Regions from separate parts of the Ancylobacter sp. IITR112 genome, predicted to be linked through region 2. Evidence: riboswitches for the same ligand, from Rfam matches in the RefSeq annotation. Region 2 holds a riboswitch; each other region holds the start of a gene.
The links. A riboswitch is a leader RNA that binds a small molecule or an ion and turns the genes downstream of it on or off. The one in region 2 is predicted to bind cobalamin.
Positions count from the first base shown of each region.

Region 1: another riboswitch for cobalamin. It lies ahead of cobW (cobalamin biosynthesis protein CobW); the one in region 2 lies ahead of AAC979_RS09505 (ABC transporter substrate-binding protein).
Region 3: another riboswitch for cobalamin. It lies ahead of AAC979_RS17200 (energy-coupling factor ABC transporter permease); the one in region 2 lies ahead of AAC979_RS09505 (ABC transporter substrate-binding protein).
Region 4: another riboswitch for cobalamin. It lies ahead of metE (5-methyltetrahydropteroyltriglutamate--homocysteine S-methyltransferase); the one in region 2 lies ahead of AAC979_RS09505 (ABC transporter substrate-binding protein).

Region 1 covers NZ_JBGCUS010000001.1:2,517,330-2,525,122, reverse strand. Annotated here, with positions in the region: gene recQ (DNA helicase RecQ) at 1-916, opposite strand, end outside; gene cbiB (adenosylcobinamide-phosphate synthase CbiB) at 1,089-2,069, shown strand; gene AAC979_RS12095 (cobyric acid synthase) at 2,178-3,638, opposite strand; gene AAC979_RS12090 (NINE protein) at 3,823-4,047, opposite strand; gene cobO (cob(I)yrinic acid a,c-diamide adenosyltransferase) at 4,171-4,791, opposite strand; gene cobU (bifunctional adenosylcobinamide kinase/adenosylcobinamide-phosphate guanylyltransferase) at 4,788-5,303, opposite strand; cobalamin riboswitch at 5,461-5,667, shown strand; gene cobW (cobalamin biosynthesis protein CobW) at 5,777-6,844, shown strand; gene cobN (cobaltochelatase subunit CobN) at 6,969-7,793, shown strand, end outside.
Region 2 covers NZ_JBGCUS010000001.1:1,953,619-1,961,411, forward strand. Annotated here, with positions in the region: gene AAC979_RS09495 (ABC transporter ATP-binding protein) at 1-697, opposite strand, end outside; gene AAC979_RS09500 (FecCD family ABC transporter permease) at 694-1,731, opposite strand; gene AAC979_RS09505 (ABC transporter substrate-binding protein) at 1,728-2,774, opposite strand; cobalamin riboswitch at 2,881-3,104, opposite strand; gene AAC979_RS09510 (uracil-xanthine permease family protein) at 3,417-5,123, shown strand; gene AAC979_RS09515 (STAS domain-containing protein) at 5,290-5,622, shown strand; gene AAC979_RS09520 (ATP-binding protein) at 5,652-6,071, shown strand; gene AAC979_RS09525 (Na+/Picotransporter) at 6,084-7,676, opposite strand.
Region 3 covers NZ_JBGCUS010000001.1:3,614,012-3,621,804, reverse strand. Annotated here, with positions in the region: gene AAC979_RS17230 (NAD(P)/FAD-dependent oxidoreductase) at 1-225, shown strand, start outside; gene AAC979_RS17225 (DUF1365 domain-containing protein) at 222-1,004, shown strand; gene AAC979_RS17220 (class I SAM-dependent methyltransferase) at 1,016-2,269, shown strand; gene AAC979_RS17215 (hypothetical protein) at 2,356-2,700, opposite strand; gene AAC979_RS17210 (hypothetical protein) at 3,040-3,519, shown strand; gene AAC979_RS17205 (Crp/Fnr family transcriptional regulator) at 3,714-4,415, shown strand; cobalamin riboswitch at 4,445-4,676, shown strand; gene AAC979_RS17200 (energy-coupling factor ABC transporter permease) at 4,711-5,388, shown strand; gene AAC979_RS17195 (hypothetical protein) at 5,569-5,748, opposite strand; gene AAC979_RS17190 (TonB-dependent receptor) at 6,210-7,793, shown strand, end outside.
Region 4 covers NZ_JBGCUS010000001.1:167,835-175,627, forward strand. Annotated here, with positions in the region: gene AAC979_RS00750 (sensor histidine kinase) at 1-1,415, shown strand, start outside; gene AAC979_RS00755 (glycosyl hydrolase) at 1,455-2,801, shown strand; tRNA gene AAC979_RS00760 (tRNA-Arg) at 2,985-3,061, shown strand; cobalamin riboswitch at 3,714-3,927, shown strand; gene metE (5-methyltetrahydropteroyltriglutamate--homocysteine S-methyltransferase) at 4,039-6,402, shown strand; gene AAC979_RS00770 (acyl-CoA thioesterase) at 6,399-7,154, shown strand; gene AAC979_RS00775 (methyl-accepting chemotaxis protein) at 7,497-7,793, shown strand, end outside.

The sequences.
Region 1 (7,793 bases), 560 kb from region 2:
CCATGCCGAAGGCGACCGTGGCGACCATCACCACCCCGTCCTCGGCGAGGAAGATTTCCTGATTGGCGGCGCGCGCCTCCGCGCTCATGCCGGCATGGTAGGGCAAAGCGCGAATGCCGGTGGCGGCGAGGCGCTCGGCGGTCTCGTCCACCTTCTTGCGCGAAATGCGGTAGATGATGCCTGACAGACCCGGCCGGGCGCGGACATAGCTCTCGATCTGCCGCGCCGGGTCCTTCTTGTCCTCGACGCCGATGAAGATGTTCGGGCGGTCGAAGCCGGAGACGAAGACGCGCGCCTGCCCGCCGAACAGCCGCTCGACAATGTCGTCGCGCGTCGCCTTGTCGGCGGTGGCGGTCATCGCCACCAGCGGCAGGCCGGGAAAGATCTCCCGCAGCCGGCCGAGGCCGAGATATTCGTTGCGGAAGGAATGGCCCCATTGCGAGATGCAGTGCGCCTCGTCCACTGCCACCAGCCCGAGCTTGAACCGCGACAGCGCGGCCAGCATGCGCTCGGTGAGCAGGCGCTCAGGGGCGAGATAGAGCAGGCGCACCTCGCCCGCCGCCACCCGGCGCCAGATCGCGACATTGTCCTCGCGGGATTTGCCGGAATGGATGGCCTCGGCGGCGACACCCTGCAGCTTCAGCGCGTTCACCTGGTCGTCCATCAGCGCGATGAGCGGCGAGACGACGATGGAGAGCCCGCCCTTCACCAGCGCGGGGAGCTGGTAGCACAGGGATTTTCCCGCGCCGGTGGGCATCACCGCCAGCGTCGGCACGCCGGCGAGGATGGAATCGACAACCTCCTGCTGGCCGGGGCGGAAACGGTCGAAGCCGAACACCTCGGCGAGCCGCGCCCGCTTCGCCTCTTCGATGTGAGGCGGCAGGATGCCGTGCGATGAGGTGACGGGGATGTTCATTCCGTGCGTCGTCGTCCGTTTCGGGTGCCCTTGGGCGTCGTGGGTCTTGATGGCGACCGCGCGGGCGGAAATGGTGGCCGCGCGGTCCCGGGGGATTCGTCTGTCGCGGCGCCCCGCTGATCCCGAGAGACGCCGCTTCCGCGCGAATCATCTGCCGAGAGAATCACCTGTGATGAGCCTCGACCTTACTCTTGGTTTAACCCTGGCGGCGCTGCTGTTCGAGGTCGCCTTCGGCTATCCCTCGTTTTTGCTCGCCCGGATCGGCCATCCCGTGATGTGGATCGGCCGGCTGATCGGCGCTCTCGACCGCCATGTCAACCGCGACGCCGCCGCCCCGCGCGAGCGGCGCCTCGCCGGGGTGGGGGCTCTGGTGCTGATCGTGGCGGTGAGCGGCGGTGCCGGCCTGCTGGTGCAGGGGCTGGCGTTGCGGGTGCCGGTGGTCGGCCTGCTGCTGGCCGGGCTTGCCGGCTCCAGCCTGCTGGCGCAGCGCAGCCTCTACCAGTTCGTCGGCGCGGTGGCGGAGGGGCTGGAGACGAGCCTTGAGGAGGGACGGCGGGCGGTGTCGCATATTGTCGGCCGCGACCCGGACAAGCTCGACGAGGCCGGGGTGGCGCGGGCGGCGATCGAGAGCCTGGCCGAGAACTATTCCGACGGGGTGGTGGCGCCAGCCTTGTGGATGGCGGTCGGCGGGCTGCCGGGCGCGGCGATCTACAAGGGCGTGAACACCGCCGACAGCATGATCGGCCATCGCGACGCGCGGCACCTCTATTTCGGCTGGGCGTCGGCGCGGTTTGACGACCTGATCAACCTGCCGGCCGCGCGGCTGGCGGGCCTGCTCATCGTCGCCGGGGCGCTGTTCGTGCCGGGCGCCTCGCCCCTACGGGCGTGGCGGGCGATGATGCGCGACGCCCGCCGCCACCGCTCGCCCAATGCCGGCTGGCCGGAAGCGGCGATGGCCGGCGCGCTCGGCATCGCCATCGCCGGGCCGCGCCATTATGGCGGCACGCTCTCGGTCGACGGGCTGATGGGCGAGGGCGGGCGCTATGAGTGCACCGCCACGGACATACGCCGCGCGCTCGCCCTCTACCGCGCGGCGGATGCGGTGATGCTGGCGCTGGTGGCGGGGCTGGCGCTGCTGGCATGGGGGTGGTGAGGGGCACATAACCCTCGCGCCCTCATCCGCGGGCTTGACCCGTGGATCCAGCCTTTGCGTGGGAACTGAAGATCATTCGGGTCCGCTCCCGGTCACTGGGTGCCCGGGTCAAGCCCGGGCATGAGGGAAGGCGCTGGCGATTTTCAGCAGCCGGTCGAGGTCGATGTGCTTTTCCAGATGCGCGGCCAGCGCGTCGAGCGTCGCCTCGACGCCAGCTTCATAGTCGAGCCCGCTCGGCGGGGCGCCGAGTGTCGCGAGCCAATGGGCGCGCTGGCGGTCATCCGTGAACAGGCCATGGGCATAGGTGCCGGTGACGCGCCCGTCCGGGGACACCGCGCCTTCCGGCCCGGCGCCGTCGATGTGAGCAAAGGGCCGGGCGCGGCCGGGGCCGTCGGTGACGCCCATATGCATCTCATAGCCGGAAAACGGCGCCCCGCCGGCGGTGCCGGTGACGGCGACCAGCCGCTTATGCCCTGACAGCACCGTGTCGACCTCTAGCAGGCCGAGGCCGGGCAGCGTGCCGGGCGGGCCTTCCACGCCGTCGGGGTCGGCGAGCAAGCGCCCCAGCATCTGGTAGCCGCCGCACAGGCCGAGCACCCGCCCGCCGCGCCGCACATGGGCGAGAAGGTCGATGTCCCAGCCCTCGCGGCGGAAATCGGCGAGGTCGGCCATGGTGGATTTCGAGCCGGGCAGCAGGACGAGTGCGGCATCGGCGGGCAGCGGCGTGCCGGGGCGCACGCGGATCACCTCCACGCCCGGTTCGGCCTCCAGCGGGTCGAGATCGTCAAAATTGGCGATGCGCGGCAGCAGCGGCACGGCGATCTTCACCCGCGCCCCCGGCTTGGGCAACGTGGCGGCGTCGAGCGCCAGCGCGTCCTCCGCCGGCAGGCGGCGGGCGTCCGGGAAGAACGGGATGAGGCCGAGCGCTTCCCAGCCGGTGCGGGACGCGATCGCCTCCATGCCGGCGGCGAACAGGGCGGGGTCGCCGCGAAAGCGGTTGACGAGAAAGCCGCGGATCATCGCCGCGTCATCCTCCGGCAGCACGGCGCGCGTGCCGACGAGGCTGGCGATGACGCCGCCGCGGTCGATGTCGCCGATCAGCACCACGGGCACGTCAGCGGCGCGGGCAAACCCCATATTGGCGATGTCGTTGGCGCGCAGATTGATCTCCGACGCCGAGCCGGCGCCTTCAACCAGCACGAGGTCGGCCTCGGCTCGCAGCCGCTCATAGCTGTCCAGTACAGCGGACATGAGCGCGGGCTTGAGCTTCTGATAATCCGCCGCTTTCGCCGTGCCCCGCGCGCGACCCTGCACGATGACCTGCGCGCCGATCTCGCTCTGCGGTTTCAGCAGCACCGGGTTCATGTGGACGGAAGGGGCGACGCCGGCGGCGCGGGCCTGCAGCGCCTGCGCGCGGCCGATTTCGCCGCCATCGGGCGTGACGGCGGCATTGTTCGACATGTTCTGCGGCTTGAACGGGCGCACGATGAGCCCGCGCCGGGTGAAGGCGCGGGCGAGGCCGGCGACGATCAGCGACTTGCCGACATCCGAGCCGGTGCCCTGGAACATGAGGGCGAGGGGCTTATGAAGGGGAGGGCTCATGCCCCCTCTCCCCATCGGGGAGAGGGATGGGGTGAGGGGTCCTTCAGCCGGTGAGCCGGGAGCCCCCTCACCGACCCGCTGCGCGCGCCACCTCTCCCCGACGGGGAGAGGGCAGAAAGGCCCGCACAGGACGGTTCATCGCGGCGGGAGATCAGCCGCGCCGTGCTTCGAGATAGTCGACGCGGCGTTCCAGATTGGCTTCCCGCACCATGCCGGGGATGAGGAACAGGTCGATGATCTGCCCGATGCCGAGCAGGCCGACCGTCAATAGCCACAGGGCGCCGGTCCAGTAGCGGCCGGTATAGAAGCGCTGGATGCCGCACACGCCGATCAGGCCGAAGCACCAGAACAGATAGGCGATGGGGGTGGAACGCATCGAAGCGTTTCTCCATGAAAGAACCACGCCGCAACAGCCGGCGTCCTCTCTCACATAGGAATGACGCTGCGCAATTGCGAGATCGCCGCCACGGCCCGCGTGCCGATTTCGACCGGCCGCGCATCAGAACTCGATGCCCTTCTGCGCCTTCACCCCGGCTTTGAAATGGTGCTTCACGAGCCCCATCTCGGTGACGAGGTCGGCGGCCTCGATCAGCTCCGCCTTGGCATTGCGGCCGGTGACGACGACGTGCAGCCCCTCGCGGCGGGCGCTGAGCGCCGCCACCACCTCGGTGAGCGGGAGATAATCGTAGCGCAGGGCGATGTTGAGTTCGTCCAGAATGACCAGCCCGAAGGCGGGGTCGTCCATCATCTCCCGCGCCTTGTCCCAGGCGCGGCGGGCGGAAGCGATGTCGCGGGCGAGGTCCTGCGTCTCCCAGGTGAAGCCCTCGCCCATGGAATGCCATTCCACCCGCGCGCCGAAGCTTTCCAGCGCCGTGCGCTCGGCCGAGTCCCACGCGCCCTTGATGAACTGGACGACGCCGACCCTGGCCCCGTCCGGTTGGCCGAGCGTGCGCAGAGCGAGGCCGAAGGCGGCGGTGGACTTGCCCTTGCCGGGGCCGGTGTGGACCAGCAGAAGGCCCTTTTCGACGGTCTTTTCCGCCACTTCCGCGTCCTGCACCGCCTTGCGCTTCTCCATCTTGGCGCGGTGGCGGGCGGCGTCCTCGGGGGAAATATCGCTCATTCGGCGCTTCCTTTCACGTAGAGCGGCAGGCCGGCGACGGTGAAGACCACGCGCGCGGCGCGGGCGGCGACCATCTGGTTGAGCCGTCCCTGCGCGTCGCGGAACCGGCGGGCCAGCGCATTATCCGGGACGATGGAGAGGCCGACCTCGTTGGAGACCGCGACCACCGGCCCGTCATGGGCGACGAGCGCCTCGACCAGAGCGGCGCATTCGGTGGCAAGATCGGCCTCCGCCAGCAGGCGGTTGGACAGCCAGAGCGTGAGGCAATCCACCAGCACCGGCCGGCCGGGCGGCAGCGCCCTGAGCGCGGCGGCGAGGTCGTGCGGGGCGTCCCGCGTCTCCCAGCCTGCCGCGCGGCGGGCGCGGTGCTCGCCGATGCGCTCACGCATTTCGTCGTCCCAGGCCCGCGCGGTGGCGAGGTAGCACCAGGGCGGGGGCAGGGCGGTGACGAGGCCTTCGGCATAGGCGCTCTTGCCCGAACGCGCGCCGCCGAGAACGAGCGTCAGCGCCATGGCGGGCAGACCGGGGCAAAGCGGGGCGGCATCGTCATGGTTCCCAATGGGGCTCCGAGAGGCGGCGGCGGGCGAGCGGCGGACTATAGCGGCGGCGCGGGGGCGGGCAACCGCCGGGGCCGGGGCGTGCGGTTTGACTTTGCCGGCCAAGCCTCCTTTAGTGGCCGCGACCGACGGTTTTCTCCCGCGAGGGAGGGACGAAGAGGGAATGCGGTGCGGGGCTCTCGGGCCCCCATTCCGCGGCTGCCCCCGCAACTGTAAGCGGCGAGCCTCAGCCGGAAGCCACTGGAGAATGTCTCCGGGAAGGCGGCGACGAGGCGGCGACCCGCGAGCCAGGAGACCTGCCGGCGGTCCGGTCGTGCGTGCCGGCGGGGTGCCCGGCAGACAGGCAGAGACGCGCCACGGCGCGGCTTCGCGCGGGGATTCCCCCGCGACCGACGCATCCCGCGAATCCGTTGCCCGTGGAGATGCTGATGTCCGCCCCCGATTCCCGCCCCGCCGCGCTCGACCGCGTGCCCTGCACCATCGTCACCGGTTTTCTCGGCTCGGGGAAAACGACGCTGATCCGCCATGTGCTGGAGCATGCGCGCGGCAAGAGGCTGGCGGTGATCGTCAACGAATTCGGCGATGTCGGTATCGACGGCGAGATCCTGAAGGGCTGCGGCATCGAGACCTGCCCGGAAGAGAACATCGTCGAACTCGCCAATGGCTGCATCTGCTGCACCGTGGCGGATGATTTCGTGCCGGCGCTCGACGCCATTCTCGCGCGCGAGCCGAAGGTCGACCACATCCTGATCGAGACCTCCGGTCTCGCTCTGCCCAAGCCGCTGGTGCAGGCCTTCCACTGGCCGGCGATCAAGAGCCGGGTGACGGTCGACGGCGTGGTGGCGGTGGTGGATGGCGAGGCGCTAGCCTCCGGCCGCGTCGCGCACGATCATGACGCGCTCGCCGCCCAGCGCGCCGCCGATGACAGCCTCGACCATGACGACCCGATCGAGGAAGTGTTCGACGACCAGATCGCCTGCGCCGATCTCGTCATCCTCACCAAGGCCGACCTGATCGATTCCGAAGGGCAGGCCAAGGCCCGCGCCGCGCTCGACGCCGAACTGCCCAGGGGCGTGCGGGTGGTGAGCGTGACCGAGGGGCGGATCGACCCGGCCATCCTGATGGGTCTCGGCGTCGGCACCGAGAACGACATCGAGAACCGCAAGACGCATCACGATGACGAGCTCGACCACGACCATGACGATTTCGACAGCTTCGTCGTCGCGGTGCCCGAGATCGCCGACCCGGCCGAATTCGCGGCGCGGGTGGCGCGCGCGGCGGAAGAGGCCGACGTGCTGCGGGTGAAGGGGTTCCTGCCCGTCGCCGGAAAGAAGATGCGGCTGCTGGTGCAGGCGGTGGGCCCGCGCGTGGCGCATCATTTCGACCGGCCGTGGGGCGAAGCGGAGCGCACCGGGCGCCTCGTCGCCATCGGGCTGAAGGGGCTGGACCGCGCCAAGGTGGAGGCGATCCTCGCCGGGGAGAGCGTGGCGGCGTGACGCTTCCGTCATCCCGGACGGCCGTGAGGCCGATCCGGGATCGCCGGCCGGACTGAACGGCAACCGATCCCGGCCTGGCGCTGCGCGTCGGCCGGGATGACGATTTCAGGAGACCCGCCTCCCCATGCACATTCTCGCCACCAGTTCTTCCAGCCTCGACGATCTCGTCGAGCCGGTCGATCTCGGCCAGACGCCGGGCGAGATGGTGGTGGTCTCCTTCGCCGACAGCGACCTCGGCGCGCTCGCCGCCGCCATGGCGCAGGCGCAGGAGCGGGGGGACAATCTGCCGAGCCTGCGCCTCGCCAATCTGCGCGATCTGCGCCACCCGATGTCGGTTGATCTGTGGATCGACAAGGTGGGGAGCCGCGCCCGCATCGTGGTGGTGCGGCTGCTCGGCGGGCTCGACTGGTGGCGCTACGGCGTCGACCGGCTGGCCGCCGAGGCGCGGGCACGCGGCTTTGCGCTCGCGGTGCTGCCGGGCGAGGACCGCGACGACCCGCGCCTCGCCGACGCCTCCACCCTGAACGCGGCGGAGCTGGGCACACTGCTCGGCTATTTCCGCGCTGGCGGGCCGGGAAACATGGCCGCGCTGCTGCGGGTTCTTGCCGCCCATGCGGGGCGGACGATGGCCCCGCCGCCCCCTGCGCAGAACCTGCCGCTGGCGGGGTTTTATGCGTGGGAGGGGGCTTCCCCCGAGGGGCCTTCTGCCCCCACCATCCCCGTCATCTTCTACCGTTCCATGGCGCTGGCGGGCGACACCGCGCCGGTCGACGCTCTCTGCGCGGCGCTTGCGGCGCGGGGGCTCGACCCGCGCCCGATCTATGTCGCCAGCCTGAAGGAGCCGACCTCCATCGCCTTCCTGCGCGATGCGCTGGCGGGGATGAAGCCCGCCGCGATCCTGACGCTCACCGCCTTCGCCGCCGCCGATCCCGGCGAGGCCACGGTGCTG
Region 2 (7,793 bases):
CGAACACCTCGCGGATCAGCGCGGGGGTAAGCACCTCCTCCGGCGCCCCCGCCGCCACCAGCCGGCCGACGCAGAGCACGCCGATGCGGTCGCAGAACAGCGAGGCGAGGTTGAGGTCGTGCAGCGCCACGATGCAGGTCACCCCAAGCCGCCGCACCAGGCCGAGAATGGCGAGCTGGTGCTGGATGTCGAGATGGTTGGTTGGCTCGTCGAGAATGAGTTCGCGCGGCGCCTGCGCCAGCGCGCGGGCGATATGGACGCGCTGGCGCTCGCCGCCCGACAGCGTGTGCCAGTATTGGTCATGCCGCTCCATCAGCCCGACCCGCTCCAGCGCCGCATCCACCGCCGTCTCGTCCTCGCGGCTCCAGGAGGCGAAGGCGGCGCGGTGTGGCGTTCGCCCCAGCCGCACCACGTCGCAGACGGTGAGCGCGATCTCGGTCGTGGCCTGCTGCTCGACAAAGGCGAGGCGCCGGGCGAGATCACGGCGGGCGACACCGGCGATGTCGTGCCCGTCCAGCGTCACCACGCCGCTCGCCACGTTTCGCAGCCGGCAAAGCAGGCGCAGCAGGCTCGACTTGCCCGAGCCATTGGGGCCGATGAGACCGAGCACCCGGTTGGGCTCGACCTCCAGCGTCACGCCGTCGACAATGAGCTTGCCGCCGGCACCCCAGCGCACATCATGGGTAGCGAGCGTCATGCCGGCCGCCGCGCGCGATAGAGGATAAGGGCGAAGGCCGGCGCGCCCACCAGCGCGGTGACGATGCCAATCGGCAGGATCTGCTGCGGCACCAAGATGCGCGAGAGCACATCGGCGAGGATCATGAACACCGCGCCGATGACGAGGCAGGCCGGCAGCAGCCGGGCATGGCCGGGGCCGACGAGGAAGCGCGCGGCATGCGGAATGACCAGCCCGACAAAGCCGACCGTGCCGACGATCGCCACCATGGTGGCGGTGAGCAGCGCGGTGGTCGCCAGCAGCACCAGCCGCACCCGCGTCACATGGATGCCGAGCGAGGCCGCCGCATCGGCGCCGAAGGCGAAGGCATCCAGCGCCTTGGCGTGGACCATGCACACAAGGAAGCCGAGCAGCGCCACTGGTGCCGCCACCGCGAGGTCGGGCCAGCGCACGCCGCCGAAATTGCCCAGCAGCCAGAACATCACGCCGCGCGCCTGTTCAGCGCTCGCCATGGTGGTGACGATGGTGGCGGTGGCCGCGTTGAACAATTGCGAGCCGGCGACTCCGGCGAGAATCACCCGGTCGCTGGCCCCGCCCGCCCCGGCGGCGAGCAGGCCGACCAGCACCAGCGCCGCCACCGAGCCGAGAAATGCCCCGCCGGAAAGCCCCAGCGTCGCCCCGCCAAAGCCGAGGATCATCACCGCCACCGCGCCCGTCGAGGCGCCGGCGGAAACGCCGAGAATATACGGCTCCGCCAGCGGGTTGCGCAGCAGCGCCTGCAGGATGGCGCCGGAAAGCGCCAACGCGCCACCGCACAAGGCCGCCATCAGCGCCCGGCTCAGCCGGTACTCGAAGATCACCCCCTGCTGGATGGCGCTGACGGGATAACCAAGACCGAACAGCCCGTTGCCGAGCGCGCGGAAGGCGACGCCGAGCGGGATCGGCATCTCGCCCACCGTCACTGCCAGCGCGATGGCGACGACCAGCGCGGCGAGGGAAAGGCCGGCGAGGGCAAGCCGCGCCGGCCAGTTCGGCCCGATGGCGATGTGGCTCAATGGACCAGACCGAAGCCCTGCACCGCCGTGGCGATGGCCTCCAGCCCGTCCACCGTGTCCATGCCCGGCCGCGTGGCGGCGACATCGACGATGACGATGCGCCCGTTCTTCACGGCGGAGAGCTGGCTGGCCACCGGATCGGTCTTGAGGAAGGCGAGCTTGGCGTCGATGTCGTCGGCGGGAAAGCGGCGGCGGTCCATCTTCACCAGAACCAGCACGTCGGGATCGTTGGCGGCGATGGTCTCCCACCCCACCAGCGGCCATTCCTCCTGCGTGGTGATGATGTTGCGGATGCCGAGCTGTTCCATCACATAGGCCGGCACGCCGTTCTTGCCGGCGAGGAAGGCGTCGCCCTTGATCTCCTTGCTGGAGAACCACAGCGCCATCGACACGTCCTTGCCGTTCAGTGTCGCGACGGTGCGGGCGGCTTCCGCCTCGCGCGCCTTCAGGCGGGCGACCAGCGCCTCGGCGCGGTCCGACACGTCGAAGATGGCGCCATATTCAAGGATGTTCCGGTAGAGAAGTTCGGTCGAATACATCTGGGTACGCACCCCGTCGCCGGCGCCGCTATTATCCTTGCCGACGCAGTCGGTGGGCGAGACATAGACCGGCACCTTCACCGCGTCGAAGCGCTCGCGCTTGCCGACGATGCCATTGGGCCCGATGTGCCACTCATACATGGCGACGACGAGGTCCGGCTCCTGCCCGACCACCGCCTCGAAGCTCGGGTCATTGTCGGCGAGCCGCTTCACCCCGGCGTTCACCGTCTCGTAAGGCTTGGCCACGGGGCCGAACCACAGCGCGCTGGCGACCACCCGGTCGCCGAGGCCGAGCGCATAGAGGATTTCCGTCTGCGCCTGGCCGATGCTCACCACCCGCTTGGGCGCGTGGTCGATCACCACCTTGGAACCGCAATTCTCAAGGGTGAGCGGATAGGTCGTGCCGGCGAGGGCCTCGGTCAGGCCCGCGCTCGCGAGCAGGCCAAGCGCCACGGCGAGGCCTTGAGCCGAGCGACGGAGAAGATGAGAGGTCGTGTTGAGCATTGTCACCGCTTCCTGAACAGGAAGACGGGAAGCGTAAAGGAAACCACCCGGGTGGGAGCGAATCGCACTCCCGCGCGGCCGGCAACCTTCGGAGCACCCCGCCCGAAAGATTGTGTGCGATCAGGGCAGGTCTCCTGGCTCGCGGGTCGACGCTGGCTCCGCCCGGCCTTCCCGGCGCGCGGCCGAGGCCGGTGACGCCAGTGGACGATGGGCAGAGGGCTCGCCGCTTACAGTTGCGGGGGCAGCCTCGGCTTCGGCGCGGGGCGCCTCACCGAATTCCCTCTTAGCTTCGGGCAGGGCGCCCGAAGAACCGTGATCGGCGGCGACCGTAACGGCTGGGGCTGCCCCGTCAAGAGCGCCGACCGGCACCAGCCTTTCGCCTTGAATGATACATTGTATCGTTTAGCCGCACAAGAGTGAGGCGGTCGCTCCCCGCCTCTCGCAGGTCGCCCACGTGGTGGCGCAGGGGCGACCGGGCCGGCCGAAACTTGGCCGAGTGGCGATCTTGCCGGGCTCCGAGCGAAACATCATAGTCGATCGTGCAGATTCCCCCGTCGCCGGCAGCGACGGAGGGGAGCCTCCCTTCCAGTTCCAGACGGGCGCGGCGATGGCGCCTCCGTCCTCTCCCCCAGGGGCCCGCCCATGCCGCGCAAGCCGACGAACATCATCTATTCGTCCCAGGAGAAGCCGCCGGCCGGCACCGTGCTCATTCTCGGGGTCCAGCATGCGACGCTGGCCCTGCTGTTCATCGTCTACCCGCTTGTCGCGGCGGCGGAGGCCGGGCTGTCCTTCGACGACACCCAGCTCTTCATCACCAGTTGCATCATCTTCATGGGCATCGCGACGCTACTGGAATGCCTGCCGCGTTACGGCGCGGGCATGCTGCTGGTGCAGATTCCGAACATGGCGCACATGCCGCTGGCGGTGCAGTCGCTTGCCGCCGGCGGGCCGGCGCTTTATGCCGGCATGAGCCTCGTCGCCGCCGTGTCGCAACTGACGCTCTCCCGCTTCATGGGCGCGCTCCGGGCGGTGTTTCCGCCGGAGGTGTGCGGCGTCGCCGTGACCATGCTCGGCGTGGCGCTGGCTGATCCGGCGCTGCGGCGCGTCTTCGGCATTTCAGGCGAGATCACACCGGATCTCGACATGCGCTATGCCATTGTCAGCTCGGTGACGCTGGTCATCATCATCGGCCTCGCCATCTTCTCGCGCGGCATGCTGCGCCTGTTCGCCGTGGCGATCGGCGCGGCGGTGGGCTGGGGGCTGGCGGCCTATCTAGGCGTGGCGCCGGAGCCCAATGCCAGCTTCGCCACCCTGCCCTATATCGACCTGCCGCATCTCGGCCTGCCGGGCCTCAGCTTCTTTTCCTGGGCGCTCATTCCGGCGGCGGTCATCACCGGCGTGCTCTCGGCGGTGGACATGGTCGGCACCGTCGTGTCCATGCAGCGCATGGACGATGCCGACTGGCGCCGCGCCGATCTCGATCAGGCCGGCCGCGCCATTCAGGCGAACTGCATCGGCGATATCGGCACGGCGGTGACCGGCGGCTTCGCCAGCGCCTCCTCCTCGGCCGCCGTCGGCGTCGCCTTCGCCACCGGCACGACGGCGTGGCGGGTCGGCGCCGTCTCCGGCATCCTCATCATCCTTTCCGCCTTCTCGCCCCGCCTCATCGGCGTGCTGACCATCATCCCCTCCCCGGTCATCGGCGCCATTCTCATCTATGCCGCCGCCTTCCTCACCGTGGCGGGCATGGAACTGATCCTGTCGCGCCGGCTGAGCGACCGGCGCATCTTCACCGTGGGCCTCGCCATCCTCACCGGCCTCGCCGTGGCCATCCTTCCCGGCCTCGTCACCCTCACCCCGGAATGGGCGCAGCCCATCGTCGAATCGCCGCTTTCCATCGCCACCGCCGTCGCCATCGTGCTGAACCTGGTGTTCCGCATCGGCATCCGTCAGGAAGCCTCGCGCGAGGTGACGGCGGACGAGAACTCCTTCACCGTCGCCACCGAGTTCCTGGAGCATCAGGGCGATTTGTGGGGCGCGCGCCGCGATGTCATCGCCCTCGCGATCCCCGTCGTGGCGGAAGGTGTGGAAATGCTGCTCGACACCGGGGTCGCCCCCGGCAAGCTGGAGGTCCGGGCACATTTCGACGAGGAGAATTTCGATGTGGCCCTGCTTTATGACGGCGAGCCCATCACCATTCCCGACCACCGCCCCTCGCCGGAAGACCTGCTGGGCGACGCCCATGCGGTGGCCCGCTTCGTCGGTTACATGCTGAGCAAGCGCGCCGACAAGCTGGTGCTCGGCACCGATGGCGCCCGCCAGAAGCTCACCCTGCGCTTCGAGCACTGAGCCCGCCCCGCGCGGCCCTGCGCCGCCGGGCCGTTGCTTGCAAGGGTTTGACTTTGCCGGTACGTCTCGGGTGAAGGGCGGATCGGCGCCCGGCAGCACGACCCCGGTCGCCCCGCCAGGACAAACGCCGCGTCTTCGCCGCCAAGCTGCATTCGGGAGCCGAGCCTTGATACATATCGACCGCATCGTCGAGGGCGCCATCCTCGTCACCGCCGTCAAGGGACGGCTGGACAGCAGTTCCTCGCCCAAGCTGGAGGAGTTCCTCGCCGACGCCCCGGCGGACGGAACGGTGCTGCTCGATTTCGCCGAGCTCACCTATATCAGCTCCGCCGGCCTGCGCGTGGTGCTGAAGGCGACCAAGCTGATCCGCGGCGCCGGCGGCACGCTGGCGGTGTGCGGCCTGATCCCGCAGGTGCATGAGGTGTTCGATGTCAGCGGGTTCTCCTCGCTGATCCCGATCCATCCCAGCCGCGAGGCCGCGCTCGCCACACTGGGCTGACGAACCCGCTACACGCGGCGGAGGGGGCGATGACCGACAGGGGGCTCGATCTGCGCCTGCCCAACAAGCTGGGCGAGCTCGACGCGCTCAGCACACGGATCGAAGGCTTTGCGCATGAGGCCGGCGTGCCGCCGACCCCGGCCTATCGGCTGCAATTGGCGATCGACGAGTTCTTCAACAATGCCGTCGATTACGGCTATCCCGACGGCCGCCCCGGCGAGATCGCCATCGAGGTGCGGCGCAGCGGCGATACGCTGCTTCTGGTCTTCAGTGACGATGGCGACCCGTTCGATCCCTTCGCCGCCCCGCCGCCCGATCTCGACGGCACGCTGGAGGCGCGGCGTATCGGCGGGCTGGGGGTGCATCTCGTGCGAACCCTGTGCGACAGCTTCGCCTATGCGCGCGAGAACGGGCGCAATGTGAAGCGCGTCACCTTCCTGCTCGGCTGATCGGATAAGGTGCTAGGACGCGCTATGGGCGCGGCGCACCTGCGTCAGGCCATTGACCAGCCGGCGCGACAGCCAGACGATACGCTCGAACAGCACGGTCATGCGGAACAGCGCGTTCTGCTGCTCGGCGGCAAGCTCGCCCTCGGCGGACAGCTTCTGGCGCAGATCCTCCATCAGCCGGTCGCGATGGCCGAGCAGCGCCAACACCAATTCCGGCTCTTCGGCACCAAGGCTCTCGGCATGGTCGGCCACCGCGCCGAGCAGCAGGTGCAGCGCCTCGTTCAGCCGCTGCGCGGTCGGCACGGCGCGCGCGACGGCGGCCTCGTGGGCATAGTCCGCCAAGGCTTCGTGCAGGGCGCCGGCATTATTGGCGGCGTCGTCCAGCAGCAGCGCCACCGCGACCTGGTCGCGGGCGAGCGGCGCGTCGAGGAGCGCGGCGAGATAGGCGCGGATGGCCTCGGTCAGGCTCATGCCGGCGGCCCGCAGCACGGTAGCGGACGGGGCGGCGAGATCGCCTTCCTCGCGCACATGCTCGATCATCTGCGGCAGCCGGGCGCTGAGCCGCGCCACTTCGCGGGTGGCGAGGTCGAGCGCCGCCTCGGTGTCGCCCAGCGCCTCGCGCAGCAGGAAGGCGGGCTGGGACAGCGTCTCAACCGCGTTCATCGGCAGCAACCGCGCCAGGACCTGCCGGGTCGGCGCTTCCAGCACCGCCGAGCCGAGCGAGCCGACGATCTGCGCCGCGAGGAAGATCAGCGCGAGAATGGCGCCGACTTCGCCATCCGCCGGCAGCAACGCCGCCATCGCCTCCGGGCGCAGGGCGGCGAAGACGGCGAGCCCCACCAGCAGCAGCGAACCGACGGCCTTCTGCACCACCTGAAGCGCGAACACCACGCGGCCGGGCCGCGTCTCGCCGGGGATCAGCACGGCATTATTGATAACGGCCGCCGCATTGGCACCGGCGATCAGCGGCAGCGCGGTGCCGAATTCGAGCAGCCCGCCGGCCACCGCCGCCACCGCCAGCGCCGCCGCGACCGAGGAAGACTGCGCCGCCAGCGAGAAGCCGGCGCCGATGGCCGCCAGCAGAAACGGATTCTCGACCGCCAGTTCCCACAGCGGATGCCCCAGCAGCGCTTCGCGCATCGGCGCGACGGCGATGGACACCAGATGCATGCCGAACAGCAGCAGGCCGGCGCCAAGCGCGGCTTCCAGCGCGTTGCGCATGCGGTCGCCGCGCACCAGCCGGAAATAGGTGATGAAGCCGACAATGCCGATGACGATGCCGGCGCCGGTGGAGGTGTCGACGGCGACGATCAGCGGCAGCAGCGAGGTGCCGACATTCGACCAGCTCGGCGCCAGCAGCGCCGGCCCGTCGGTCAGCACGCCGCCGCGCACGAAGGACACGACGATCCACGACACGGCAGTGGAGCTCTGGGTGATCATCCCCGCCAGCGTGCCGCTGATGGCGGCGCTGACATTGCCGCGCAGCGCCCGGGCGAAGGCGGCGCGGGTGCGCCGGCCGACCAGCGGCACGAGATTAGCGGAAAGCCCTCGCACGCCGATGAAGAAAAGCCCCAGCCCGCTGAACAGAAGCGCGATGGTCGCCATGGCCTGCCTTGTCGTTGGTGATTAGCGGATAGGCGCCCATGGACCCGTTCCATCGCCACCGGGAGGTGGCAGGGGCGCAAGGCGCGGGCCGTTATGAAAGTTTCGCATGACAGAACG
Region 3 (7,793 bases), 1.7 Mb from region 2:
ATGGCGGCGCAGCGGCGGCTCTGGTCGCTGCAGGGCGAGGGCGGCGTGTGGTATTGTGGCGCCTATTTCGGTGCGGGCTTCCATGAGGACGGCCTGCAGGCGGGGCTGGCGGTGGCCGAGGCGCTGGGCGGAATCCGGCGCCCCTGGAGGGTGGCGGCGGAGTCCGGCCGCATCGCCCTTCCCGCCGGCTACGCGCCGCAGGCGCTGGCGGAGCTGGTTGCATGAGCGGGGCATCGGCGCTTTATGCCGGCGAGGTGATGCATGTGCGGCTGAAGCCGCGCCGGCACCGGCTGGCCTATCGCCTGTTCTCGCTGCTGCTCGACCTCGACGAGATCGACGGGCTCGACCGCCGGCTGCGGCTGTTCTCGCGCAACCGCTTCAACGTCTTCAGCTTCCATGACCGCGATTATGCCGATCCGCAGGCCGGCCCGCTGAAGGCGCAGGTGGAGCGGCTGCTGGCCGAGGCCGGGCTGGCGCCCGATGGCGGCGCCATCCGCCTGCTCACCCTGCCGCGCCTGTTCGGCTATGCCTTCAACCCGCTGAGCATTTATTTCTGCCACCGCCGCGACGGCGCGCTGAGCGCGCTGCTCTATGAGGTGAACAACACTTTCGGCCAGCGCCACTCCTATCTCATCCCGGTTGCGCCGGGCGAGGTGGCGCCGCTGCGGCAGAAGGCGGAGAAGCGTTTCTACGTCTCGCCTTTCATGGATATGGGGCTGACCTACGCTTTCCGCGTCAACCCGCCGGGGGAGGCGTTGCGCATCGCCATTCTCGCAAGCGACACGGAGGGGCCGGTGCTCAGCGCGGTGCAGACCGCGACCCGCCGCCCGCTGAACGATGGCGAGCTGGCGCGGGCGATGCTCGCCTATCCGCTGCTGACGCTGAAGGTGATCGCCGGCATTCATTGGGAAGCGCTGTTCATCTGGGCCAAGGGCATCGGCCTGCGCCCGCGCCCGCCCGCCCCCGAGGCCCCCGTCACCATCTCGCCCGCGCACCGACACTGAGGAAACGCCGCATGCCGCGTGACGCCGATCTTCTCGCCGATTCCACCCACGACCTCGCCCATGCGCGCGAGCTGCCGGCCGCGCGCGCGGCCCGCGCCGGCTGGCGCGAGGCAGTGCTGGCGCGGCTGCTCGGCCAGCTTGCCGTCGGCACGCTCACCGTGGTGACGCCGGAGGGCCGGCGGCTGGTCGGGCGGGGAGTGCGTCCCGGCCCGGAGGCGACGCTGGTGCTGCAGCGCTGGCGGGCGGTGCGGCGGCTGGTGACGGGCGGCGACATCGCCTTTTCCGATGCCTTCATCGCCGGCGACTGGTCGAGCCCCGACCTGCCCGCGCTCATCGAACTGGCGGCGCATAATCTCCCCGTCCTCGCCGGGCGGATCGACGCCCTCGCGCCGGTGCGGCTGTGGAACCGGCTGCGCCATGGGCTGCGCCGCAACTCGAAGACCGGCAGCCGTCGCAACATCTCCTTCCACTATGATCTCGGCAATGATTTCTACCGGGCGTGGCTCGATGCCAGCATGAGCTATTCGTCGGCCATCGCGCTGCCGCCCGGCCAGACGCTGGAAGCGGCGCAGCAGGCGCGGCTTGCCCGCATCGTCGAGATGATGGAGGTGCGCCCCGGCGCGACTGTGCTGGAAATCGGCTGCGGCTGGGGCGCGCTGGCCGCCGCCCTGGCACGGGCCGGGGCGCGGGTGACCGGCATCACCCTCTCGCGCGAGCAGCTTGCCCACGCGCAGGCGATGGTCGCCGCCGACCCGGCGCTCGACGGGCGCACCGATCTCAGGCTGCAGGATTACCGCGATGTCGGCGAGCGCTATGACCGCATCGTCTCCATCGAGATGCTGGAAGCGGTGGGGGAGGCGTATTGGCCGACCTATTTCGCCAAGCTGCGCGCCTGCCTCAATGAGGGCGGCACGGCGGTGCTGCAGGTCATCACCATCGCCGAGGACCGCTTCGAGTCCTATCGCCGCAACACCGATTTCATCCAGCGTCATATTTTCCCCGGCGGCATGCTGCCGACCAAGACGCATATTGCCGAACACGCCGAACGCGCCGGGCTGGAACTGGCGGAAACCCAGTGCTTCGGCCTCGGCTATGCCGACACCCTGGCCGAATGGCGCGCCCGCTTCCACGATGCCTGGCCGCGCATCGCGCCGATGGGCTTCGACGACGGCTTCCGGCGGCTGTGGGACTATTATCTCGCCTATTGCGAAGGCGGCTTCCGCGCCGGCGCCATTGATGTCGGGCTTTACCGGCTGAAGGGCTGAGCGCGCGGCGGCACGCCTCGCGTGAGCCTGATCGGACCGGGTTGAATCGGCCGGATCGGTAAATCAGTCGCCAAATCGGTGAAGAATCACGCCCCGCGCAGGCCGCGGCGTTCAGCCCCGGGCATCTTCGTCCGCGCGGGCACACGCACCGGCGTGGGAGTCAGCGTAGGCGCACGCCGCCGCTTGCCGCCCGGCCCGGCCTTCTCCTCATCTTCCCCCATCAGCATGATGGCGAAACCCATCTGCACACTGCCGAAGGTGATGCCGACGGCGAAGGTGAGGATGACAAGGGCGATGACGCCGGAAGCGGACTGGCCGACCAGCGTGCCGAGCCGCCCGACATCGAGCAGCACCAGCGTGCCGACGAACAGCGCGCCGAGGCCGACGCCGATCAGTGCGTGACGAAGCAGAAACCGCACGAGATGGGGCATGGGTGATCGCCTTTCCGCCGCGTCGCGGCCGCGTGGCGAGGGCGGCGCCCCGGCCGCGCACGGGCCAGCAGTATAGAGCGCCCGTCCTCAGGTGAAAACATCCATAAAGCCGATGCCGGCACGGTGTCTGCGCCGTGCGGCGCGCGCTGCCGGCGGCGGACCGCGAACGCGGCCGGCGACCTTGCCGCTGCGCTCGCCATCGCGTCTGGCGCGGCCGGCAGGCGGCAGGCGGCAGGCGGCAGGCGGCAGGCGGCAGGCGGCGGTAGGCTGGGACATCCTGTCCACTGTCGGGCGCCGTGCCGCCCGGTACAGTGATGCGGGCTCAGGAACTCCGTCTGCATGGCACGGCCTTTCTCCCGCTTCCACCGTTCGATCGCCGGCAGGGCCGCACCTTACTCGGCCATCCGTGCCCGGGGGCTGTGGCTGCGTCTTCTCTGTGCCCTGCTGCTGGTACTGGCGCTTTCGGTGCCGCGCCCGCCAGTGGTCGCCGCCGCCGAGGCGGGAATCGACCTGTCCCAGTACACCCTGCCCGACGGGACGCTTCCCGACCTCTGCCTCAGCCCAACGGATGCGGACGGCGCGTCGCACGCACCCGCGCATCATCCCGGATGCGATGCTTGCCGCCTGCAGGGCGCCCCGGCGGTGCCCGGCCCGGCGGCGGAGCTCTTCGCCCGCGCCGAATACCGTAGGGTGATGCAGTCTCCGGTGCCGGAGGATTCCGAGGCTGGTCCGGTCCCGCTCTACCGCATCTCGTCACGGGCGCCGCCCGCACTCCGCCCCGCCCTCTTCGCGGCAGGCGGGCGCCTGCCTTGGCTGTGACGCTGCCGGAGCGGCCCGCCTGAGGGCGTCCGGCGCTTGCCGGATCATGCCCCATGTTTCTTACTTCCTCGCTCGCATCCCCGCCCTTTCCGGTGTGCGGGGCGGTTCCGCTCCCGGCGGCCGTCCGGGTCGCGCCGCCCGGCCGCCCGCGCCGCGCTTTCCCGCCGCTCAGAGTGGCGCCGGGAGTGACGGCGGTGCTGCCTGACACGGGGCCCGGCGCGGCGCCGCTCGCCCGTGTGCTGTTGGGCTGTGTGGCCCTTACCCGCCATCTCGATGCCGAGCGCCGGCAGATTCTCGATATTGTCGGGCCGGGCGGGCTGCTCGACCTCGCCGTGCTCGCCCGGCTGGGCGCCGCGGCGGTGGCGCTGACGCCGACGCAGCTTGAGCCGGTGGACTTGGCTCCCGAGGCCCGCCACGCCCTGATGGCGGCCAATCAGGAGATGCTGCTGCTGCGGGCGCTCGGCCACGTCGCCCGGCTCGGCCGGCAGAGCGCGGGCGAGCGTGTGGCGGGCGCGCTGCTCGATCTCTCGGCCCAGTTCGCCGAGGCGGGCGCGACGGTGGCCGGCGCTGGCTTTCCGCTGCATCTGAGCCGCGCGGATCTCGCCGACTGGCTCGGCCTGACGCTGGAGACGGTGAGCCGCTGCATGAGCCGCCTGCGCGAAGAGGGGCTGATCGCCTTCGGCCGGGAGGGTCGGCTGATGCTGACGGATGCCGACGGCCTCGCGCGTATCGCGGCGGGTGAGCGCAAGGTCGAGGCGCTGTATGCCGCCAAGGGTGCGAAGGGTGCGAAGGGCGCGAGAAGCGCCAACGGTGCGAAGCGTGCGAAGGATATGAAGCTGGCCCGCGCCGTGTCGTCCTCGCCGCCGGCCGCGGGCGGAGCCGCTTGCGCGCCGTGAATGCAGGCTGTTCTATGCGCCTGTCGATGCACCCATCGATTCTGCATGGTGTCCGTGCGGCGACGCCGCATGGATGAAACGGGAACGGGGAAGGACGTGGAGCCGCGAGGTTCCGCGCCGAAGCCCCGACCGCCCCCGCGACTGTGAGCGGCGAGCGGCCTTCCATCGAGCCACTGGAACGCGCCTTCGGGCGGTCCGGGAAGGCGGAAGGCATGCCGTGACCCGCGAGTCAGGAGACCGGCCATGCGGATGAACCCCATGCGCGCCGTCGGGTGAGACGGCACAGGAGACCATCATGCATATCGAACCCGGCCTTGTGGCCGAAGGAAAGATCTGGCTCAGCTATGTCACGGCGGCCGGCGCGGGCGCCTATACGCTGAAGCTCGCCGCCGACGCGGTGGCCGAGCGCGGCGTCGTCTCGCTGGCGCTGCGCAGCCTCGCCACGACGGCGCTCGTCTTCGGTTTCTTCGAGATTCTGCCGCACCATCCGGTCGGCGTGTCGGAGGTGCATCTCATCCTCGGCTCGACGCTGTTCCTCATTTTCGGCGTCGCGCCGGCGGCGATCGGGCTGGCGGCGGGGCTCGCCATTCAGGGTCTGTTCTTCGCGCCCTTCGACCTGCCGCAATACGGCATGAACGTCACCACGCTGCTGGTCCCACTGTTCGCACTGGCCTCACTGTCCACCCGACTGATCTCACCGAACACGCCCTATGTGGAGCTGAAGTACCGGCAGGCGCTGGCGCTTTCCACCGCCTATCAGGCCGGAATCGTGGCCTGGGTGGCGTTCTGGGCCTTCTACGGCCACGGTTTCACTGTCGAAAACGCCTCGTCGATCCTCTCCTTCGGCGCGGCCTATATGCTTGTTATCATTGTCGAACCTCTGGTCGACCTTGCGGTGCTGGCCGCCGCCAAGGCGCTGAGCGGCTTGCGCGGCACGCCGCTGTTCGAGCGGCGCCTCTACGATGTGGCGTGAGCCGTGCCGGGCGCGCCGCGTCCGGTAGCGCCGAACGGCTGGATATCATCCGCGACCTCAACGGGCCTGACGCGCGGACCCTTGGACAAAATGTCCAAGGGTCTGTCGTAGGTTAGCTCTGTCAGAGCGTCCGGCGGCCTGCCATGATTCCCTAGGGGAATCGGTGAGATGGCTGGCACTTCACGACGCTTTGGGCTCGGCGTTGGCGCGATGGCGCTGGCGCTTGCCTATGTGCTTGTCGCGCAGATGGCGCTCTCCGGTGTTTTCGCCGGGCGCATATGGGCCAATCCGGCCGCCGCCGCGACCCTTGCCCTCTGCGTCGATGCCTCCGCACCGATCGGTCACGAAAACACGGGCCATCACCCGCCCCACTGTCCATTCTGCACAGCGCCGGATCGTTTCATAATACCCGAAGCGCCGGCGGATGCGGCGCCTGCCCATCTCGCTGTCGTGTCCCACTGGGCACCGGCAACCGTCTGCCCGTCGCTCGCCGCGCTCTTTCGTTGCGCCCATCCTCCGCGCGGACCACCTGGCGCACCCTTCCTCGTCTGATGCAGCCGCGCGGCCTCCCCGGGGCACGCCGATCTTCCCATGTGGCCGCCCGCCGCCGCGCCGATATGCGCGCCGGGCCGCAGACCGATGGAAATGCCATGCCTTCCTTTGCTCTCCTGCTCCGCACCGCTCGGGGCCGCCTTTCCTGCAGGCCGCGCTTATGCCGCTCGACGGCACTTGCCCTGCTGTGGTTACCCGGCGTCCTTGCCGACGCCAGCGCTCAAACCGGCCGGCCGGATGCCAGCGTTGTTGAACAACTGCCCACGGTCATGGTCGTTCGGCCCGCCGGCACGGCCGACTCGGAGGCGCCGCCGGACCTCACCTATGACGGCTTCGTCCCCGCCGACACCGGCACCATTTCGACCTTCCAAGCCAGCAACGCGACACTGTGGACCACCGATTCCGGTTCGCTGATCGACCGCGTGCCGGGGGGCGCATCCTGGGGCGCGGGCGGGGTGTCGAGCCTGCCGGCGGTCAACGGCATGAGCGCCGACCAGGTTCAGGTATCCATTGACGGCATGCTGTTCGGCCCGGCCTGCCCGAACATGATGAATCCGCCAATGTCCTATGTGAACCCGGCCATGATCTCCCAGGTGGCGGTCTATTCCGGCACCGCGCCCGTGAGCCTCGGCGGTGACTATACGGGTGCGCGCATCGACGTGACCGTCGCGCCTCCGGCCTTCACCGACAGCGAGGAAATTGTCTTCTCCGGCAGCGTGTCCGGCTATTACCGCAGCAACGGCAATGTCGTCGGGGTTGATGTTAAGCTCAATGCGGCCAATGAGGTTGGCAGCGTCAATTACACTGGCGGCTGGGTGCAGGCGGACGATTACACATCTGGCAACGGCACGACAATCAAGTCGACAATGTACGAAACTCAGAATCATGCCCTGAGTCTGTCGCGCAAGCTTGACGATGGCCTGGTAACCTTACAGGTCGGCGGCCAGTTCATTCCGTACCAAGGCTATGTCAACCAGTATATGGACATGGTCGACAATAAGAGCTTCTTCGTCAACGGCGCGCTCGAGAAGCAGTTCGACTGGGGTCAACTGGAGGCGAACGCCTTCTATAACCATGTGCGCCACACTATGGGGTTCATCGCGCCGGACAAGACCGGCGACATGCCGATGGACACGAAGAGCACCGACATGGGCTACCGTGTCGCCGGCACGCTGGAGCCGACCGCGATCGACATCGTGCGGGTTGGCAACGAGCTCTATTACAATCAGCTCGATGACTGGTGGCCGCCGGTCGAGGGCTCAATGATGATGGGGCCGGACACGTTCTGGAACATCAATGACGGCCAGCGCCTGCGTGTCGGGGTGTTCGCCGAGTGGGAGCGAGTCCTGTCCCAGAACTGGACCGCCATTCTTGGCGCGCGCAGCGATGTCGTCTGGATGAACACGGGCGATGTACAGGGCTATAATGAGATGATGTATGGCGCCAACGCGGCCGCCTTCAATGCGCTGGACCACGCCCGCACCGACATCAATATCGACGGTTCGGCGATCCTGCGCTACCAGCCGGACGAGGCACGCCAGCTCGACATCGGCCTGGCCCGCAAGACCCGCTCGCCAAATCTCTATGAGCGCTATTCCTGGTCGACCAATGCCATGGCGATGAGCATGATCGGGTGGTTCGGCGACGGCAATGGCTATGTCGGCAATATCGACCTCGAGCCGGAAAAGGCTCATACGGCGAGCCTCACCGCCACATGGCGCGACCCGGTCCGCAAGGCGTGGGAGGTGCGGGTGTCGCCCTATGCCAGCTATGTCGAGGACTATATCGACGTGCGCCGTTGCGCGCTGCCGGGGTGCCTCGCCAACCTGCCGGACAACCTGACCGCCACCGAG
Region 4 (7,793 bases), 1.8 Mb from region 2:
GCAAGCTGCTGGCCTTCACCCTCGCCTTCGTGCTGCTGGCGGAGGTGCTGATTCTGGTGCCGGCGGTCGCGGCGTTCCGGCTCAACTGGCTGTCCGACCGGCTCGCCGCCGCCCGGACCGCCGCGCTGGTGCTGGACGCCGCCCCGGACGGCATGATCTCGCCGCAACTGACCCAGGAATTGCTCCGCAGCGTCGGCGCCATCACCGTGGCGCTCAAACGCGACGATACACGCCGCCTGCTCGCCTCTTCCGATATGCCGCCGGAAGTCGACCACCACGCCGATGTGCGCGATGTCGGGCCGTGGCAGGCGGTGCGCGAAGCTTTCGACACGCTGATGGCGCCGAACGGGCGCATCATCCGCGCCGTCGGCACCCCGCCGCGCGGCGACGGCTTTGTCGAGATCGTCATCAGCGAGACGCCGCTGCGCAAGGCGATGCTGCGCTTCACCGGCAATGTGCTGCTGGTGTCGCTGGTGATCGCCGCGCTCACCGGCGCGCTGGTCTATCTCGGCCTCGCCTGGATGTTCGTGCGGCCGATGCGCCGCCTTACCCAGCGCATGGTCGCCTTCCGCCTCAACCCGGCTTTGCCGGTGCTGGAACGCGACGATGACCGGCGGATGGACGAGATCGGCCAGGCCGAGCGCGAACTCACCACCATGCAGCGGCAGATCGCCGAGACGCTGCAGCAGAAGAGCCATCTCGCCGCCCTCGGCCTCGCCGTGTCGAAGATCAATCACGACCTGCGCAACCTGCTGGCCTCGGTGCAGCTTATTTCCGATCGTCTCGCCGATATTCGCGACCCGGCGGTGCAGCGCTTCGCGCCCAAGCTGGAGGCGGCGCTGGACCGCGCCATCGCCTATTGCGAGCACACGCTCGCTTACGGCAAGGCGCAGGAGCCGCCGCCCGAGCGCCGCATGGTGGCGCTGGCGCCGCTGGTGGCGGAGGTGCGCGACACGCTCGGCCTCGGCCCGGGGGAGGACGGCACCGGCATCGGCTTTGTCGAATCGATCGACCGCGATCTCATGGTCGATGCCGATCCCGACCAGTTGTTCCGCGTGCTGCTCAATCTCTGCCGCAACGCGGTGGAGGCGCTGCGCGCGCGCGGGCCCAACGATGTCGCCCGTGACCAGATCCGTATCACCGGCCGGCGCGAGGGCGCGATCGTCATCATCGAAGTCGCCGACACCGGCCCCGGCGTGCCGGAGCGGGCGCGGGCGCATCTGTTCGAGGCGTTCCAGGGCTCGGTGAGCCGGGGTGGCACCGGGCTCGGCCTCGCCATCGCCGCCGAGCTGATGCAGGCGCATGGCGGCGATCTGCAACTGGTCCCCGGCACGATCGGCGCTACCTTCCAGCTTCGGGTGCCGGACCGGCCGGTCGATCTCGACGCCCACCGGGCGCTGCGCTCCTTCGGCTGAGGCGGGGCAACGCGCCCCGATTCTGCGAAAGGATGCGATGTGAACCGACGCCTATCCTCGCCCGATTCCCTGCCGCCGGGCCTGAGCCGCCGCCGCGTGCTCGCCGCGCTGGCGGCCGGCCTGCCGCTGCTGGGCGCCACGGGCGCTCCGGCACAGCCCAATCTCGCCACGCCGGTGATTCCCGGAAGCCCGGGGGCAGCGCCGGTCAAGGTTACGGTCGAGGGGCGCCGCCTCCTGGTCGATGGCCAGCCCTTTCATGTCCGCGGCGTCGCCGGCGACGGGCCGCTGGCGCTGCTGCCCGGACTGGGCGCCACCACGGTGCGCAGCTATGGCGAGGACCCCGGCCCGCTGCTCGATGCGGCCGGCACGCTCGGCCTCAAGGTGATCGTTGGCCTGTGGGTCGGCCAGCCGCGCCAGGGCGCCGACTACAACGACGCCGCCTTCCGCGCCCGCCAGCTCGCCGAGCTGGAGGCCGTGGTGACCAAATATCGCGGCCATCCCGCTTTGCTGATGTGGGGCGTCGGTAATGAGGTGGAGGTCGACCTCGCCGATGATTCGCCAGTCTGGCCTGTGATCGAGGAGGTCGCGGCCATGGTCGCTCGCCTCGATCCCGCCCATCCCCCGCTTGCCGTGCTGGCCGAGACCGGCAGCGACAAGGTGGAAAAGCTGCGCCGGGCGGCGCCCAGCATCCAGGTTCTGGGTCTCAACTCCTATGGCGACGCCCTCTATTCCGTGACCGAGCGGGCGCGCAAGCAGGGCTGGGACGGGCCGATCATCATCACCGAGCTCGGCGCGCTTGGCCAGTGGCAGGCGGCGCACGCGCCCTGGGGGGCGCCCTTCGAGCCGAGTTCGACCCAGAAAGCGATCCAGCTTCGGCGCTATCTCGCCGCGCTGGAGACGCAGGAAGCTGGCGCCATCCTCTTCCTCTGGGGCCAGAAGCAGGAGGTGACGCCGAGCTGGCACAGCCTGCTGCTGCCCGATGGCGTGTGGCTGGAGGCGGCGGAAGCCATGGCGCAGGCCTGGGGCGGGCAGCCGCCAGGCGGCAACCAGGCCCCGCGCATCGCCGCGCTGCGGGTGGCGGGAGAGCCGAGCGCGCCTTTTGCCGCGTGGCCGGCGAATGAGGAGGGCGCGTTCACGCTCGACGCTGTCGAGCCCGATGGCGACCTGATGGAGGTGCGCTGGTTCGTGATGGCCGAGAGCGAGGAACGCGGCATTGGCGGCGATCGCGAAGCGGTGCCGCCGCTTTTCCCCGAGGCGGTGCGCCAGAGCGGACCGACCGGCGCGCGCGTCGCCGGCCTCCGGCCGGGGCATTACCGCATCTTCGTCGAATTGCGCGACGGCAAGGGCGCCGGCGCCACCGCCAATATGCCGTTCGCGGTGCGCTAGCGCCACTCGCGGGTGTGCGGAGGCGGACGCGAACGGCGCGCCCGCCTGTGGATAGCGCGCTTGCGCGTCGCTGCCGCTTGCAATGCGCGCGCAAACGGGGTAGCAGACGGGCCCTCGCGGTTGGCCAACCACTCTGGTCCGCCCGCCGCGAACAGGCTTCCCCGCCGCAGGGCGGAAAGCCGGGCGCCCGTAGCTCAGCTGGATAGAGCACCAGACTACGAATCTGGGGGTCAGAGGTTCGAATCCTTTCGGGCGCGCCATTCCATCTCATTGAAAACGCTGAGATTTTAGAATCTGCCGGGTGCTGTCGACCGGCTTAATTTTTGAAGTTACGCCGGTTTTGGATGGGCGGACACTGCTTCGCGCCCAGTCGCATCTCGGCGTGTTTGCGGCGGACAACCCACTACGGAACTAAGGTTGACCAGTTCGCCCCTCACTGCGACGTCAGGATTATTGCGTTGACCTAGGGCACCGGAGCCCGGATGGCTGCGCTGTTCTCCACATCGATCGAGTTGCGCCACCTGGCCTGCTGCCGGCTTCATGAAACACCCACTCTCGGTGTCCACGAAACCGGCAGCAGGCCAGTCGCGCGAATTGCCGCTTTGACGCGCAGGATAAGGTGCCTGCTTGTCGGTCTTGGGATGGAGGGCAGACAGGCGGTTTAAGAGATGGAATCGTCCGCTTTGCGCCGCCATGTCGGTCATTGCCGTGGTGACGGGCCGTCCCCAGAAGCGGATATCAGCGAAGCACGCTAGTTCGGCACTTTTTACCGTCAGCGAGTGCGTCCGTGTCAGCGCCAGGAACGAAACTAAGGCGGTTGAGCGATAGCAGACATGGAGAGGATCAGTTGACCGACGTTATGTCGACATAAAGATGTCTTTATATCTTATTTGACAATCCCGAAGGCCCGGGTCATTGTCCTGCCGTCAAGGTTCTGCGGCGCCGCGTGCGTCGCAGCTAAGAGGGAAGCCGGTGAGTCTCTCGGGACAATGCCGGCGCTGCCCCCGCAACTGTAAGCGGCGAGCCTGTCGTCCATTCCGTGTCACTGGAGCGCAAGTTCCGGGAAGGCCGGGCGAGAGGCGGTGACCCGCGAGCCAGGAGACCTGCCCTGACAACATAATCGTCCCTGGGCGGGGTGTCCGGTGGTGCGTTCGCGCGTCCGCCGGTGTGTTGCGCCGGTGGTTGCGTCGTCGCGTCCGCTCGGCCTTTGCCCCCAATCCTGATTGGGGTTAGCCGAATGAACTTCCCTTATTCCGCCGGCACGGTGCCGGTTTCCACCCTCGGTACGCCGCGCATCGGTCCGCGCCGCGAACTCAAGGCCGCCCTTGAATCATACTGGTCCGGCAAGAGCGACGCGCCGGCACTGCTGGAGGCCGCCGCGCGCCTGCGCGCCGCCAATTGGGCGCGGCAGAAGGCGCTGGGCGTCACCAACATCCCCTCCAACGATTTCTCGCTCTACGACCATGTGCTCGACACGGCGGTGATGGTGGGAGCGATCCCGCCCGCCTATGGCTGGACCGGCGGTCCGGTGCCGCTCGACACCTATTTCGCCATGGCGCGCGGCAGCCAGAGCGGGGAGGCAGCGTGCGCGCATGGTCACGCGGACCAGCAGAGTCACGGCGTTCCGGCGCTGGAGATGACCAAATGGTTCGACACCAACTATCACTACATGGTGCCGGAATTTTCTCGCGGGCAGCGCTTCTCGCTCACCTCCGCCAAGCCGGTCGACGAGTATCGCGAAGCCAAGGCGCTGGGCTATGAGACACGGCCGGTGCTGCTGGGGCCCGTCAGCTTCCTCACGCTCGGCAAGGCGAAGGAAGACGGGCTTGAACCGCTCAGCCTGCTTGGCGAATTGCTGCCGGTCTATGTCGAGGTGCTGCGCCGGCTCTCCGCCTCGGGAGCGGACTGGGTGCAGATCGACGAGCCCTGCCTCGTCACAGATCTTGATGACGCCGCCCGCGCCGCGCTGCGCGAGGCCTATGGCTTCTTTGCCCATGCGCTGCCCCGGCTGAAGATCATGCTGACCCCCTATTTCGGCCGGCTCGGCGACAATCTCGACACAGCGCTTTCCCTGCCGGTCGCCGGGCTGCATCTCGATCTGGTGCGCGGCGCCGGGCAACTGCGCGAGGTGGCGGACAGGGCGCGCGCGGGCCTCGTGCTGTCGCTCGGTGTCATTGACGGGCGCAATGTCTGGCGCGCCAATCTTCCGAAGCTGCTCGACACGCTTGAACCCTTCGTGCGCAAGCGCGGCACCGATCATGTCGAGATCGCCCCGTCCTGCTCGCTGCTGCATGTGCCGATCGACCTCGAACAGGAAACCGGCCTCGATCCCGATGTGAAGAGCTGGCTCGCCTTCGCCGTGCAGAAGATGGACGAACTCGTCACGCTCGGCACCGCGCTCGCCGGCGGGCGCGAGGTGGTGCTCGGCAAGCTCGCCGCCTCGGCCAGGGCCGCCGAGGCCCGCGCAACATCCGCCAAGGTGCACGATGCCGCCGTCGCCGCGCGCCTGTCGGCTATCACGCCGGCGGATACGCGCCGCGCCAGCCCGTTCGCCCACCGCGCCGAACAGCAGCGTGCGCGCCTTGGTCTGCCGCTCTACCCGACCACCACCATCGGCTCCTTCCCGCAGACGCCGGAAGTGCGCAAGGCACGTGCCGCCCACGGCAAGGGTGAACTGACGGACATCGCCTACGAGGCGTTTCTGAAGGAGGAGACCGCCCGCACCATTCGCTGGCAGGAGGAGATCGGGCTCGATGTGCTCGTGCATGGCGAGTTCGAGCGCAACGACATGGTGCAGTATTTCGGCGAGCAGCTTTCCGGCTTCGCCTTCACCCGGCATGGCTGGGTACAGAGCTATGGCTCGCGCTATGTCCGCCCGCCGATCCTGTTCGGCGATGTCTCGCGGCCCGCGCCGATGACGGTCGACTGGTGGCGCTTTGCGCAAGGGTGCACCGATCGGCCGTTGAAGGGCATGCTGACCGGCCCGGTGACGATCCTCAACTGGTCTTTCGTCCGCGATGATGTGCCCCGAAGCTTGGCCTGCCGACAGATCGCGCTCGCCATACGCGACGAGGTGGTCGACCTGGAAGCCGCCGGCGCGGCGATGATCCAGATCGACGAGGCGGCGATCCGCGAGGGCCTGCCGCTGCGCCGCGCCGAGTGGGACGCCTATCTCGACTGGGCGGTGGAGAGCTTCCGCCTCTGTGCCTCCGGCGTGCGGGACGAGACGCAGATCCACACCCATATGTGCTATTCGGAGTTCAACGACATCATCGCCTCCATCGCAGCCATGGATGCCGATGTGATCTCCATCGAGACCTCACGCTCGAAGATGGAACTGCTCGACGCCTTCGTCGACTATCGCTACCCCAATGAGATCGGGCCGGGGGTCTACGACATCCACTCGCCGCGCGTGCCGCCGGTCGAGGAGATGGTCGAACTGCTGGTGAAGGCGAGGGAGCGCCTTGCCGCCGAGCAGATATGGGTCAATCCCGATTGCGGGCTCAAGACCCGCAAATGGGACGAGGTGCGCCCGGCGCTCATCAACATGGTGGCAGCGGCGCATCGCCTGCGCAGCGATCTCGCCCAGGCGGCCGAATGAGCGGGGCATACAGCCCGGAAGTGACGCGTCTCATCGACATCGTCTTCCCGGGCGCCACCAACCATCACGGCACCCTCTTCGGGGGTGCCGGCCTCGCTCTCATGGACCGGGTCGCCTTCATCGCGGCGGCCCGGTACGCACGAGCCGACTTCGTCACGGCGTCCTGCGAGCGGATCGACTTCGCGGCACCCGCACAGCTTGGCGACATCGTCGAACTGACCGGACGGGTCATCCGCGTCGGCCGCCGTTCGCTCGGTGTCGAGGTCGATATGGTGGCCGAAGCACCGCTCGCCGGCGCGCGGCGACGTTGCACGGTGGGGGTGTTCAACATGGTGGCGGCCGAGATGCCCGCGACCATGCCGCCGGTGTCTGAAGCGGTGGAAGACAGCCCGGAGGTTCTCCGCATGGCCGATCTCGTCATGCCGGGCGAGACCAGCCATTACGGCAGCCTCTATGGCGGCAGCGCGCTGGCCTTCATGGCCAAGGCGGCGTTTGTGGTGGCGACGCGGCATTCGCGCCGCGCCGTGGTCATGGCCGCGGCTCCGGCGGTCGAGTTTGCCCGCGAGATCAGGCCCGGTGCGATCATCGAGGTGGAGGCGCGGCTGGCACGCGGAGGGCGCAGCTCAATGACCGTCGAGACCAAGCTCTGGGCGGAAGACCTCGGCATCGGCGAGCGCCACCCCTGCGGCACCGGCAGCTTTGTTATGGTGGCGGTCGATGAGGCGCACCGGCCGGTCGCACTGGCCCCGTGACCTTGTGATGCCGGCGCAGGCGAATGCGCCGGCATCATCCCCTGTTCAATCCCCGGCCAGCGCGCCGCCATTCTGGTATTCGATGACGCGGGTCTCGAAGAAGTTCTTCTCCTTCTTCAGGTCCATCGCCTCGCTCATCCGCGTGCCGACCTGAGAGGGCGTGGCGGCGCCGATTGGTGCCGCCGCCGCCGCGCTCCGCCGGAGGCATCAGTCGGGTGACGATGATCACCCAAAACGGAGCCAAAAGCCGCCGGCCAGTGCCAGATCGGACCCAATTCCTTCAGCTGATTTTTTCAGGGGCCTTAAAGAGAACTCTCCTCACGAAACTCCCGGTCGTCGGCGATGGCAATCCCTCAGTATCGCGTGTCTCAATGGGCGGCGCTCTGCAGCCTTCTCATCGTCACCAGTACGCTTGTCACGTTCATCGTTGCCGCGATGGGCTTCAATGCGGCGCGCATCGGCAGTCCAGCCTATGACAGAATTATCGCCGGCAAAGACATCATCGCCGACATATTGCCGCCGCCGCTTTACGTCGTCGAGGCCAACCTCGAAGCGCTGATCGCCCTGAACAAGCCCGACACCGTCGCCGCCCACGCGGCGCGCTTTTCCATGCTGCATAGGGATTTTGAGGCCCGTATA